One region of the Streptomyces sp. NPDC048192 genome, then DNA from elsewhere that is predicted to be linked to it. Evidence: riboswitches for the same ligand, from Rfam matches in the RefSeq annotation. Region 1 holds a riboswitch; the other holds the start of a gene.
The links. Region 1 has a riboswitch for thiamine pyrophosphate ahead of ACGFZN_RS29685 (thiamine ABC transporter substrate binding subunit). Riboswitches for the same ligand answer to the same signal wherever they lie in the genome.
Positions count from the first base shown of each region.

Region 2: it holds a riboswitch for thiamine pyrophosphate, as region 1 does, so the genes downstream of both, thiO (glycine oxidase ThiO) here and ACGFZN_RS29685 (thiamine ABC transporter substrate binding subunit) in region 1, are expected to answer to the same signal.

Region 1 covers NZ_JBIDAL010000015.1:100,086-105,698, reverse strand. The annotation lists gene ACGFZN_RS29690 (ABC transporter permease) at 1-344, opposite strand, end outside; gene ACGFZN_RS29685 (thiamine ABC transporter substrate binding subunit) at 383-1,456, opposite strand; TPP riboswitch at 1,528-1,636, opposite strand; gene rlmN (23S rRNA (adenine(2503)-C(2))-methyltransferase RlmN) at 1,664-2,770, opposite strand; gene ACGFZN_RS29675 (hypothetical protein) at 3,294-3,470, shown strand; gene ACGFZN_RS29670 (hypothetical protein) at 3,496-3,702, opposite strand; gene ACGFZN_RS29665 (YceI family protein) at 3,979-4,629, shown strand; gene ACGFZN_RS29660 (phosphatidate cytidylyltransferase) at 4,714-5,613, opposite strand, start outside.
Region 2 covers NZ_JBIDAL010000003.1:375,632-381,244, forward strand. The annotation lists gene thiE (thiamine phosphate synthase) at 1-470, opposite strand, end outside; gene ACGFZN_RS07335 (Rv2175c family DNA-binding protein) at 564-929, opposite strand; gene ACGFZN_RS07340 (NAD(P)/FAD-dependent oxidoreductase) at 1,069-2,301, opposite strand; TPP riboswitch at 2,485-2,596, shown strand; gene thiO (glycine oxidase ThiO) at 2,594-3,757, shown strand; gene thiS (sulfur carrier protein ThiS) at 3,760-3,960, shown strand; gene ACGFZN_RS07355 (thiazole synthase) at 3,964-4,758, shown strand; gene pknB (Stk1 family PASTA domain-containing Ser/Thr kinase) at 4,849-5,613, shown strand, end outside.

The DNA of each region.
Region 1 (5,613 bases):
TCGTCGAGCAGCCCGCCGTGCCCGACGAGGGCGAGGAACGCGCTGCCGGCGACGACGGTCGGCAGCACGAACGGCACGGTGACCACGGCCCGCAGCACCTGCCGGCCCGGGAAGTCGAGGCGGGCGAAGACGTAGGCGGCGGGCAGCGCGCACAGCAGGGTGAGCGCGGTGGAGGCGAGCGCCTGCCAGGTGGTGAACCACAGCACGTGCCGGATGTCCGGCTGGGTCACCACGTCCGCGAGCCGCCCCCACCGCCAGGCGCCGTCCGCCTTCAGCCCGCGCGCGACGATCGCGGCGACGGGCCAGGCGAAGAACAGCGCGAAGAACGCGACGGGCAGGGCCATCAGCCCCAGCCGCGCCGCGTACCTCCGCCGGGGGCCGGCTACTTCAGTACGAGCGAGGTCCACGACTTGACCCACTGGTCACGGTTGGCGGCGATCTTGCCGGGGGCCATGGTCTCGGGGTGCTGGGCGGCCTTGCCGTACTCGGTGAACTCGGCGGGCACCTTCGCGCCCTGGACCACCGGGTAGACGAACATGTTCAGCGGCATGTCCTCCTGGAACTCCCTGGAGACCAGGAAGTCGATGAACGCCTTGGCGCCCTTGGTGTTCTTCGCGTTGCTCAGCAGCCCGGCGAACTCGATCTGCCGGAAGCAGGTGCCGTACGACACGCCGGTCGGGGCGGTGCTGGGCCGCTTCTTGGCGTAGATCACCTCGGCGGGCGGGGAGGAGGCGTACGACACGACGAGCGGCCGGTCGCCACCGGCCTTCCTGCCCTCCGAGGAACCCGAGAACTCCTGGTAGTACGCCTGCTCCCAGCCGTCGACGACCTTGACGCCGTTGGCCTTGAGCTTCTTCCAGTAGCCCTGCCAGCCGGTGTCCCCGAACTGCGCGGCGCTGCCCAGCACGAAGCCGAGGCCGGGCGAGGAGGTGGCGGCGTTCTCGGTGACCAGCAGGTTCTTGTACGCGGGCTTGGCGAGGTCGGCGAAGGACTGCGGCGGGGTGAGGTGGTGATCGGCGAAGTACTTCTTGTCGTAGTTGACGCAGATGTCGCCGTAGTCGACGGGCGTGACCCGGTGCTTGTCCTTGTCGAGCTGGTACGGGGCGCCGACCTTGTCCAGGCCCTTGGCGGTGTACGGCTGGAAGAGGCCGTTGTCGAGGGCGCGGGAGAGCAGGGTGTTGTCGACGCCGAAGAAGACGTCGCCCTGCGGGTTGTCCTTGGTCAGGATCGCCTTGTTGACGGCCTGCCCGGCGTCGCCGTCCTTGAGGACCTTGACCTGGTACCCGGTCTTCTTCTCGAAGTCCTTGAGCACGCTCTTGGACACGGCCCACGAGTCATGGCTGACCAGGGTCACGGTCTTGGAGCCGGCGGTGTTCTTGGCGTCCGTCGATCCGCACGCGGACAGGCCGATGACGCCGAGGCCGACCGCGACGGCCACGAGGGTCTTGTTCTGCACTGGTTGTCCTCCTGGGGGCTGGCCAGGAAGAGACGCGGCCCCGCCCGGAGAATCCGGGCAGGGCGCAACAGCTTGAGTGATGACCGAACTTCCTACCCAGAATGACCTGGGCGAGGTTCAGAGGGTCTGCGGCCCTGTCCGCCGCACTCTCAGCGCTGTGGCGCTCCCCTGTCGGAATATGAAGATGTGATTGGGACGGTGGCCAGATTACCGCTCGGTGGCCGCCAGCTGACCACAGGCCCCGTCGATCTCCTGCCCCCGGGTGTCCCGGACGGTGACCGGCACACCGTGGGCGGCGATGGCCTCCACGAACGCCTTCTCGTCCTCCGGCCGGGAGGCGGTCCACTTGCTGCCCGGGGTCGGGTTCAGCGGAATGAGGTTGACGTGCACGGGCTTGCCCTTCAGCAGCCGCCCGAGCCGGTCCCCGCGCCACGCCTGATCGTTGATGTCCCGGATCAGCGCGTACTCGATCGACAGCCGCCGCCCGCTCTTCTCGACGTACTCGAACCCGGCGTCGAGCACCTCGCGCACCTTCCACCGCGTGTTCACGGGGACGAGGGTGTCGCGCAGCTCGTCGTCGGGGGCGTGCAGGGAGATCGCGAGCCGGCACTTGAAGCCCTCGTCGGCGAACCGGTGGATGGCCGGCACCAGCCCGACGGTGGACACGGTGATCCCGCGCTGCGAGAGCCCGAGCGCGTCCGGCGCGGGATCGGTGAGCGCCCGGATCGCACCGACCACCCGCTTGTAGTTGGCGAGCGGCTCCCCCATGCCCATGAACACGATGTTGGACAGCCGCGCAGGCCCGCCGGGCACCTCTCCGTCCCTGAGCGCCCGCATCCCGTCCACGATCTGGTGGACGATCTCGGCGGTGGACAGGTTCCGGTCCAGACCCGCCTGCCCGGTCGCGCAGAACGGACAGTTCATCCCGCACCCGGCCTGCGAGCTGATGCACATGGTGACCCGGTCCGGGTACCGCATCAGCACGGACTCCACGAGGGTCCCGTCGAACAGCCGCCACAGCGTCTTGCGGGTGGCCCCCCCGTCGGTCGACAGATGCCGGACGACGGTCATCAGCTCCGGGAACAGCGCCTCACGCAGCTTCTCGCGCGAGCCGGCGGGAATGTCCGTCCACTGCTCCGGGTCGTGCGCGTACCGCGCGAAGTAGTGCTGCGAGAGCTGCTTGGCACGAAACGGCTTCTCACCGACCTCGGCCACCGCGTCCTTACGCTCCGCAGGCGTGAGATCGGCAAGATGCCGCGGCGGCGTCTTGGCACCGCGCGGCACGACAAAAGTAAGTTCTCCGGGCTTGGGCATGGTGGTACCAGTGTCGCAGATCCACTTGGGTGACCTGGGGTGCCAGTCGCTACGACTGTCCGTAGTGGTCGTCGCCGTCGGCACTGAGCGGTCCTCCCCACTGACGAAGGCCCCGAGGCCTGGGAGGTCCATCCCGAGCGGCATGCCGCGATCTCCGCGGTGGTGACCGTCGAGCCGGGATCCGTGAGCCGGGTGCGACTCTGAGCGTGTCAGCCGCCCTTGGCCGACTGGGCAGCGGCATCCAGGCCGTTCACGCCGGAACCGATCACGACCGCGTCGAAGGTGGGTGGCATCAGCGCTCCTCCGACGTGAGGGGTCGGCCATGGCTCCGCCTGAGCGAGCCACCATCAGCGAGGACGAGGGCGTGGCCCTGGCCAGTCCGGCCTTCCCCTCGGGCGCCGGGCTGTCCACGCGTGCAGGCGCCGCCCCAGGACCTGAGCATCCGGTCAGGCACTGGCGTGATCAGCGGCAACCGCGTCAGGGGTCGGCCGGGATAGGGTCTCGCGGACCGGGGAGGTGAGTCGTGGCCGCGCTTTTCCACTCGGGTGTCGTGGCCGGCGTGGCGTTGCTGGCCTTCCTGGTTCTGCGGGAGCACGGAACCCGGCTGGCGAAGGCGGCTTCCTGGTGGTGTCTGGCGGTCGCCGCCCTCCCCGGACTGGGACTCCTCGGCGTCGTTCTGCAAGTGGTCCTCGGGTCGTGAGACGGGGGCGGGGCGGCGTTCCCGCTTAGAGGCAGGGCACGTTGGCGTAGCCCGGGTAGTAGTAGCGGCCGGCTGGGCCCATGCTGTGGACGCAGCGGTCGAGGGTGGGGGTCTGGGGCTTCGGGGTGTCGGTGGCGGCGGTCGCGGTCGGGGTGATCAAGAGGGTCGCCCCCAGGATCATCGCCGCCACCGCCGATTTCTTGCCCGGCATGCGCCTGCGGATCGTCTTCATGGCCGCCCTCCTTCGGGCCGAGGCGGGAGCGCCGTGCGGTCCACGGGGCGACGGTTCGGCGCTCATGTTCCCGTTATGGTCATATGCCTTAGGCATGGCGTCAATGGGTTCAATCGGGCATTTCGGGTTCGCGGTGGCTTTTCGGGCTCCCGTCGTGATCAATGGAACCGGCACGGGACAGTCGCCGTTGCTGCGCGTGGTGAAGTTCTGCCGGGGAACGGTCGGGTTTCCTGGTCGGGTCTTGTCCGGCCACCTGCCCTGGCGTAACCACGAGCCATGAACCTTTTCGGCCGCAACTCCTTCCAGCGGCGTGCACAGCCGTCCGCCGCCCCCGTGGCGACCGCCGCCCCGCGGGCCGGTGCCACCGCCGTTCTGCCCGACCCCGAGCTGGCGCATCTCACCGGCGAGTGGCTGATCGATCCCGCGCACAGCAGGATCGGGTTCTCCGTGCGGCACGCGATGGTGACGACGGTGCGGGGCGCGTTCACCGAGTACGAGAGCCGCCTCTACTTCGACGGCCGCCAGCCCACCCGCTCCCGCGCCGACATCGTGCTGTACACCGCCAGCGTCGACACCGGTGTCGAGCAGCGCGACTCCCACGTGATCGGGCGGCAGTTCCTGGACGCCGGGGCGCATCCGCGGATGACCTTCACGAGCACCGCCGTACGGCTCGTGGACGCGGACGTCTACCGCATGACCGGCGACCTGACGATCAAGGGCACCACCCGGCCCGTCGACCTGGACCTCACCTACATCGGCCATGTCACCGACGTGTTCGGGGACGAGCGCGTCGGCTTCGACGGCACCACGACGATCAACCGCTCGGACTGGGGCCTGACCTACGACGCCCGGCTGGCCCAGGGCGGGGCCATGGTGAGCGACAAGGTCCGCCTCCAGTTCGACATCGCCGCCATCCGGGCCACGTGACGCCGGACGCGTAACGACCGCGCACACGGGAACGGCCCCGTCCTCCGCGAGGACGGGGCCGTACGTACGCCGGCGTACGAAGGCTCAGGCCGAACCGACGAACAGCACCAGCAGCAGCCACACCACCGGGGCCGTGGGAAGCAGGGAGTCCAGGCGGTCCATGATGCCGCCGTGGCCCGGGAGCAGGGTGCCCATGTCCTTGATGCCCAGGTCGCGTTTGATCATGGACTCGCCGAGGTCGCCCAGGGTGGCGCTGGCCGCGACCGCGAGCCCCAGCAGCAGCCCCTGCCACCAGCTGCCGTGGTGGATCAGGAACTGCATGCACAGCGCGCCGGCGACCATCGCGAAGGTCACCGCGCCCACCAGGCCCTCGCGGGTCTTGCCGGGGCTGATCCGGGGGGCCAGCTTGCGCCTGCCGAAGCGCCAGCCGACCGCGTACGCGCCGGTGTCGCTGACGACCGTGAGGAGGAGGAAGGTCAGCACCCGCCAGGGGCCGTCGTCCGCGGTCAGCATCATCGCGACGAACGTGGCCAGGAACGGCACGTAGAAGGCCGCGAAGACGCCCGCCGTGACGTCCTTCAGATAGCCCTCCGGCGGCTCGGTCATCCGCCACACCAGGGTCGCGAGCGCCGTCAGCGCCATGGCGACCCACGCGCCCTCGGCGCCGCTGACGTACCCGGCGACCACCATCGCCGCACCGCCCACCGCGAGCGGCACCAGCGGGGCCTTGATCTCCTTGCGCTCGCGCAGCCTGCTGGTCAGCTCCCACAGGCCGACGACGACCGCGACCGCGATCACCCCGACGAACACGGCCTTGTAGACGAACAGCGAGGCGACGATCACCACTCCGAGCCCGATCCCGACCCCTATGGCCGCGCTCAGGTCACGGCCCGCGCTCTTCTTCTGCGGCGCTGGGGCCGGCTGGTGGGCGTCGGGCATGGGCTCCGGATTCTGGTTCTCGGCCGGGAGTGTCCGGGCCTGCGG
Region 2 (5,613 bases), on a different contig from region 1:
TACCGGACCAGGCCGAGGCCGGGCGCGTGCCGGCCGGGCTTGGTGGGGGTGGGCCAGCAGGGGCCGGTGCAGAAGTAGTCCACGCCCTCCTGCACGGCGGCGGCCGCCGCCTCGGACTCGGCGTGCGTGGAGCGGCCGATCAGCACCTCGTCGCCGAGAACGGCGCGGGCGGCCGGTACCGGCAGGTCGCCCTGGCCGAGGTGCAGGACGTCGGCGCGGGCCGCGTGGGCGACGTCCGCGCGGTCGTTCACCGCGAGCAGCTTGCCGTGCCGGGCGCAGGCGTCCGCGAAGACCTCCAGGTGCGCGAGCTCCTCGGCGGCCTCCATGCCCTTGTCGCGCAGCTGCACGATGTCGACGCCGCCGGCCAGGACCGCGTCCAGGAACTCGGGGAGGTCGCCCTGGCGGGTGCGCGCGTCCGTGCACAGGTACAGACGGGCGTCGGTGAGCGCGGCACGCGCGGCGTCGGACATACGTGGGTCCCCCTGATCGGTGTCCCTGGCTGCTGTCACGGGTGGCGTACGGGCACTGCGGCCCGCACGCCACCCCTTGTGGTGCGGGTCGGCTCAGACGGCGAGCGCCTGGGCGCGGCGCTTCACCTCCGTGCCGCGATTCTCGCTCAGGGCCTGCGCGGGGGTGCCGGGCAGGGTGTCATCGGGGGTGAAGAGCCACTCGATCATCTCTTCGTCCGTGAAGCCGTCGTCCCGCAGGAGCGTCAGGGTGCCGGACAGGCCCTTGACGACCTTGTCCCCGTCGATGAAGGCGGCGGGGACGTGCAGCGCCCGGTTCTCACCTCGGCGGACGGCGATGAGCTGGCCCTCCTTGACCAGCTGCCGCACGCGCGTCACCTCCACGCCGAGCCGTTCGGCGATGTCGGGGAGGGTGAGCCAGGCGGGGACGAGAGCATCGATCTTTGCGTCAATCTCGGTCACGGCACCAGGGTAGGCGCTCGGCCGGTCCGGTCGCGATGCGTCGTGCCGGGCTGTGTCGCCCGGCGGGGCGCGGCGGTGACCTGCTCGCTCGCGCGCGGCGGCACGCCGTGACCGTTCCGCGCGCCCTTCGGCGCGACGGTCACGCGGCCTTCGCGTCCTTCAGGGGCTTTCCGGGGTCGGCCAGGGCCGCCGGGTCCATACGGCTGCCCGCCTCGATCAGGCGCCGTCCCTGCGCGAGATCACGCGGTCGGCCCACCGCAAGCAGGGCCACCAGCCGGTCCTCGCACAGCCAGCACACCGTCCACGCCGGGCCCCCCGGGTCGCCGCGCCAGACCAGCCGGTCGGCGGCGGGGTGGTGGCCGGCGTACTGGACGAAGCGGCCGAACTGCTCGGACCAGAAGTACGGCACCGGGTCGTAGACCGCCGAGGTCTCGCCGAGGATGTCCGCGGCGACCGTGCGCGGGCCCTGCAGGGCGTTGTCCCAGTGGTGGACCATCAGCCGTTCGCCGTAGCGGGCGGAGGGGAAGGAGGCGCAGTCGCCGACGGCGTACACGCCGGGCACGGACGTGCGCAGCCGGGCGTCGGCGAGCACGTCCCCGTGCGGGCCCAGCTCGACCCCGGAGCCGGCCAGCCAGGCCGTGGCGGGGCGGGCGCCGATGCCGACGACGACGGCCCCCGCGGGCAGCCGGGTGCCGTCGGCGAGGAACACCGCGCCGGGCTCGACGCGCTCCACGCGCGCGTGCGTGCGCAGTTCGGCGCCCGCGTCGGCGTACCAGGCGGCCATGGGGGCGGCGACCTCGGCGGGCAGGGCGCCGGCGAGCGGCCGGTCGGCGGCCTCCACGACGGTCACCGCGCACCCGGCCTGACGGGCGGCCGTGGCGAACTCGGCGCCGATCCAGCCGGCCCCGACGACCACGATCTCGTGCTGCCGGGCCAGTACCGGCCGCAGCCGTTCGGCGTCGTCCAGGGTGCGCAGCAGATGCACGCCGGGCACGCCCTCGGTGCCCGGCAGGGTGACCGGCTCGGCGCCGGTGGCGAGGACGAGGACGTCGTACGGCACCGGGCCCTGCTCGGTGTCCAGCTCCCGCTCGGCGGGGCGCAGGCCCAGCACCTCGCAGCCGAGCCGCAGCTCGACCCCGAGGGAGTCGAAGTCCACGTCGAAGGCGGAGTCCTCGGCCTTGCCGAGCAGCACGGCCTTGGACAGCGGCGGCCGGTCGTACGGCTGGTGCGGTTCGGCGCCGATCACGGTGACGGCGCCCGTGAAGCCCTGCTCCCGCAGCGCGACCGCGGTCTGCACGCCGGCCATGCCCGCGCCGACCACGACCACGTGCCGCCCCTGTGACGTGCCCTCTTGTGCTGTCTGTTCGCCCACCCGATCACCATAGACACGTGACGGAGCGTCAGTCAGCGGCCATGCCCGGTGACCTGCTCCACACCCCCGGCAGCAGGACCCGGTCCCCCGGCGGCTCACCCTCCCGGGTGCCGACCGGACGGCCGCGCACGGCCGGGGGCGCTCTTACGGGCGGCACGGACGGCGGGCTAGGGTGGCCCCCGTACACGCACTCGCGGGAGCCCGGACGCACCGGGCTGAGAGGGAGGCTGGCGGCCTCCGACCGTACGAACCTGATCCGGGTCATGCCGGCGAAGGGAGGGGCTGGACGCCCATGTCGTCACGTACGTCCGACGTCCTCGTCATCGGGGGCGGGATCATCGGCCTGGTCACGGCCTGGCGCGCGGCGCAGCGCGGGCTGGCCACGGCCGTGGTGGACCCCGAGCCCGGCGGCGGGGCCGCGCGGGTCGCGGCCGGAATGCTGGCCGCCGTCACCGAACTGCACTACGGCGAGGAGACGCTGCTCGCCCTGAACCTGGAGTCGGCCCGCCGCTATCCGCGCTTCGCGGCCGAGCTGACCGAGCTGACCGGCCACGACCTCGGCTACCGCCGCTGCGGCACCCTCGCGGTCGCGCTCGACGCCGACGACCGCGCCCACCTGCGCGAGCTGCACGCGCTGCAGCAGCGCTCGGGCCTGGACTCGCAGTGGCTGTCCGGGCGGGAGTGCCGGCGCCTGGAGCCGATGCTGGCGCCCGGGGTGCGCGGCGGGCTGCGGGTCGACGGCGACCACCAGATCGACCCGCGGCGCCTGACGGCGGCCCTGGTGGCCGCCTGCGAGCGCACGGGCGTCGCCTTCCACCGCGCGTGGGCCGAGCGGCTGGACGTCACGGGCGGCCGGGCGGCCGGGGTGACCACCGCCGACGGCACCGCGCTGCGCGCCGGGCAGGTGGTGCTCGCCGCCGGGAGCATGAGCGGGCGGCTCGCGGGCGTGCCCGAGGCGCTGCTGCCGCCGGTGCGCCCGGTGAAGGGGCAGGTGCTGCGGCTCACCGTGCCGCGCCGGTACGCGCCCTTCCTCAGCCGTACCGTGCGCGCCGTGGTCCGCGGCAGCCAGGTGTACCTGCTGCCGCGGGAGAACGGCGAGCTGGTCGTCGGCGCGACCAGCGAGGAGCTGGGCTGGGACACGACCGTCACCGCGGGCGGGGTGTACGAGCTGCTGCGCGACGCCCACGAGCTGGTGCCGGGCATCACCGAGCTGCCGCTCACCGAGACCCGGGCCGGGCTGCGCCCCGGCTCCCCGGACAACGCGCCGCTGCTCGGCCCGTCCGGGCTGGACGGGCTGCTGCTGGCAACCGGGCACTACCGCAACGGGGTGCTGCTGACGCCGGTCACCGGCGATGTGATGGCACGGCTGCTGGCCGACGGCGAACTGCCGGACGAGGCCCGCCCGTTCACGCCGCGGCGCTTCGGCGCCCCCGCCCTCGTGGAGCAGCCCGCATGAACATCTCGATCTCTGTCAACGGAGAGCGCCGGGAGATCGCCCCGGGCACCGCCCTCGAGGCGGTCGTACGGTCGCTGACCCCGGCGCCGTCCGGGGTGGCCGCCGCCGTCAACGAGACCGTCGTCCCGCGCGCGCGGTGGGCCGCCACGGCGCTCGCCGACGGCGACCGGGTCGAGGTCCTCACCGCGGTCCAGGGAGGCTGAGCCATGGCCGACGATCTCTTGGTCCTCGGGGGTACGACGCTGTCGTCGCGGCTGATCATGGGCACGGGCGGGGCGCCCAGCCTGGACGTGCTGGAGCGGGCGCTGGCCGCGTCCGGCACGCAGCTGACGACGGTCGCGATGCGGCGGGTGGACCCGTCCGTGCACGGCTCGGTGCTGTCGGTGCTCGAGAAGCTGGGCATCGGGGTGCTGCCGAACACGGCGGGCTGCTTCACCGCGGGCGAGGCGGTGCTGACCGCGCGGCTGGCGCGCGAGGCGCTGGGCACGGACCTGATCAAGCTGGAGGTCATCGCCGACGAGCGGACCCTGCTGCCGGATCCGGTGGAGCTGCTGGATGCGGCGGAGACGCTGGTCGACGAGGGGTTCACGGTGCTGCCGTACACCAATGACGATCCCGTGCTGGCGCGCCGGCTCGAGGACGTGGGGTGTGCCGCGGTCATGCCACTGGGTTCGCCGATCGGGTCCGGGCTGGGCATCCGCAACCCGCACAACTTCCAGCTGATCGTCGAGCACGCGCGCGTGCCGGTGATCCTGGACGCGGGGGCCGGCACGGCGTCGGATGTGGCGTTCGCCATGGAGCTGGGGTGCGCCGGGGTGATGCTCGCCTCGGCGGTGACCCGGGCGCAGGAGCCGGAGACGATGGCCGCCGCGATGCGGCACGCGGTGGAAGGGGGCCGGCTGGCCCGGCTGGCCGGACGGATTCCGCGCAGGCACTTCGCCGAGGCCTCCTCCCCTAGCGAGGGACGCGCCCGCCTGGATCCCGAGCGGCCGGCATTCTGATCGCGGCGCCGTCACAGCTGTGCTGCATTCCGTCACCGGCACCGGCGCACCGTGCGGCGTTGTCGGTCGCTCCTCGTAGACTCCCCTGTCGTGGATACGACCCTTCAGGACCCCCTCGTCGGGCAGGTGCTCGACGGCCGTTATCGCGTCGACGCGCGGATCGCCGTCGGCGGGATGGCCACGGTCTACCGGGCCCTGGACACCCGTCTGGACCGTGTGCTCGCGTTGAAGGTGATGCACCCGGCGCTCGCGGCGGACGGATCGTTCGTGGAGCGGTTCATCCGGGAGGCGAAGTCGGTGGCCCGGCTGGCCCACCCGAACGTGGTGCAGGTCTTCGACCAGGGCACCGACGGGTCGTACGTGTACCTGGCGATGGAGTACGTCGCCGGGTGCACCCTGCGGGACGTGCTGCGCGAGCGGGGGGCGCTGCAGCCGCGCGCGGCGCTCGACATCCTCGAACCCGTCCTCGCCGCGCTCGGGGCGGCGCACCGGGCCGGGTTCGTGCACCGGGACATGAAGCCGGAGAACGTGCTGATAGGCGACGACGGCCGGGTCAAGGTCGCCGACTTCGGGCTCGTGCGGTCCGTGGACACCCAGACCGGCACGACCGGCGCCGTCCTCGGCACCGTGTCGTACCTCGCCCCGGAGCAGATCGAGCAGGGCGGCGCCGACGCGCGCGTCGACGTGTACGCGTGCGGTGTCGTGCTGTACGAGATGCTGACCGGCGCCAGACCGCACGCGGGGGACTCCGCCGCGCAGGTGCTCTACAAGCACGTCCACGAGGACGTGCCGCCGCCCTCGGCGCTGGTGCCGGGGCTGCCGTACGACCTGGACGAGCTGGTCGCGTCGGCGACC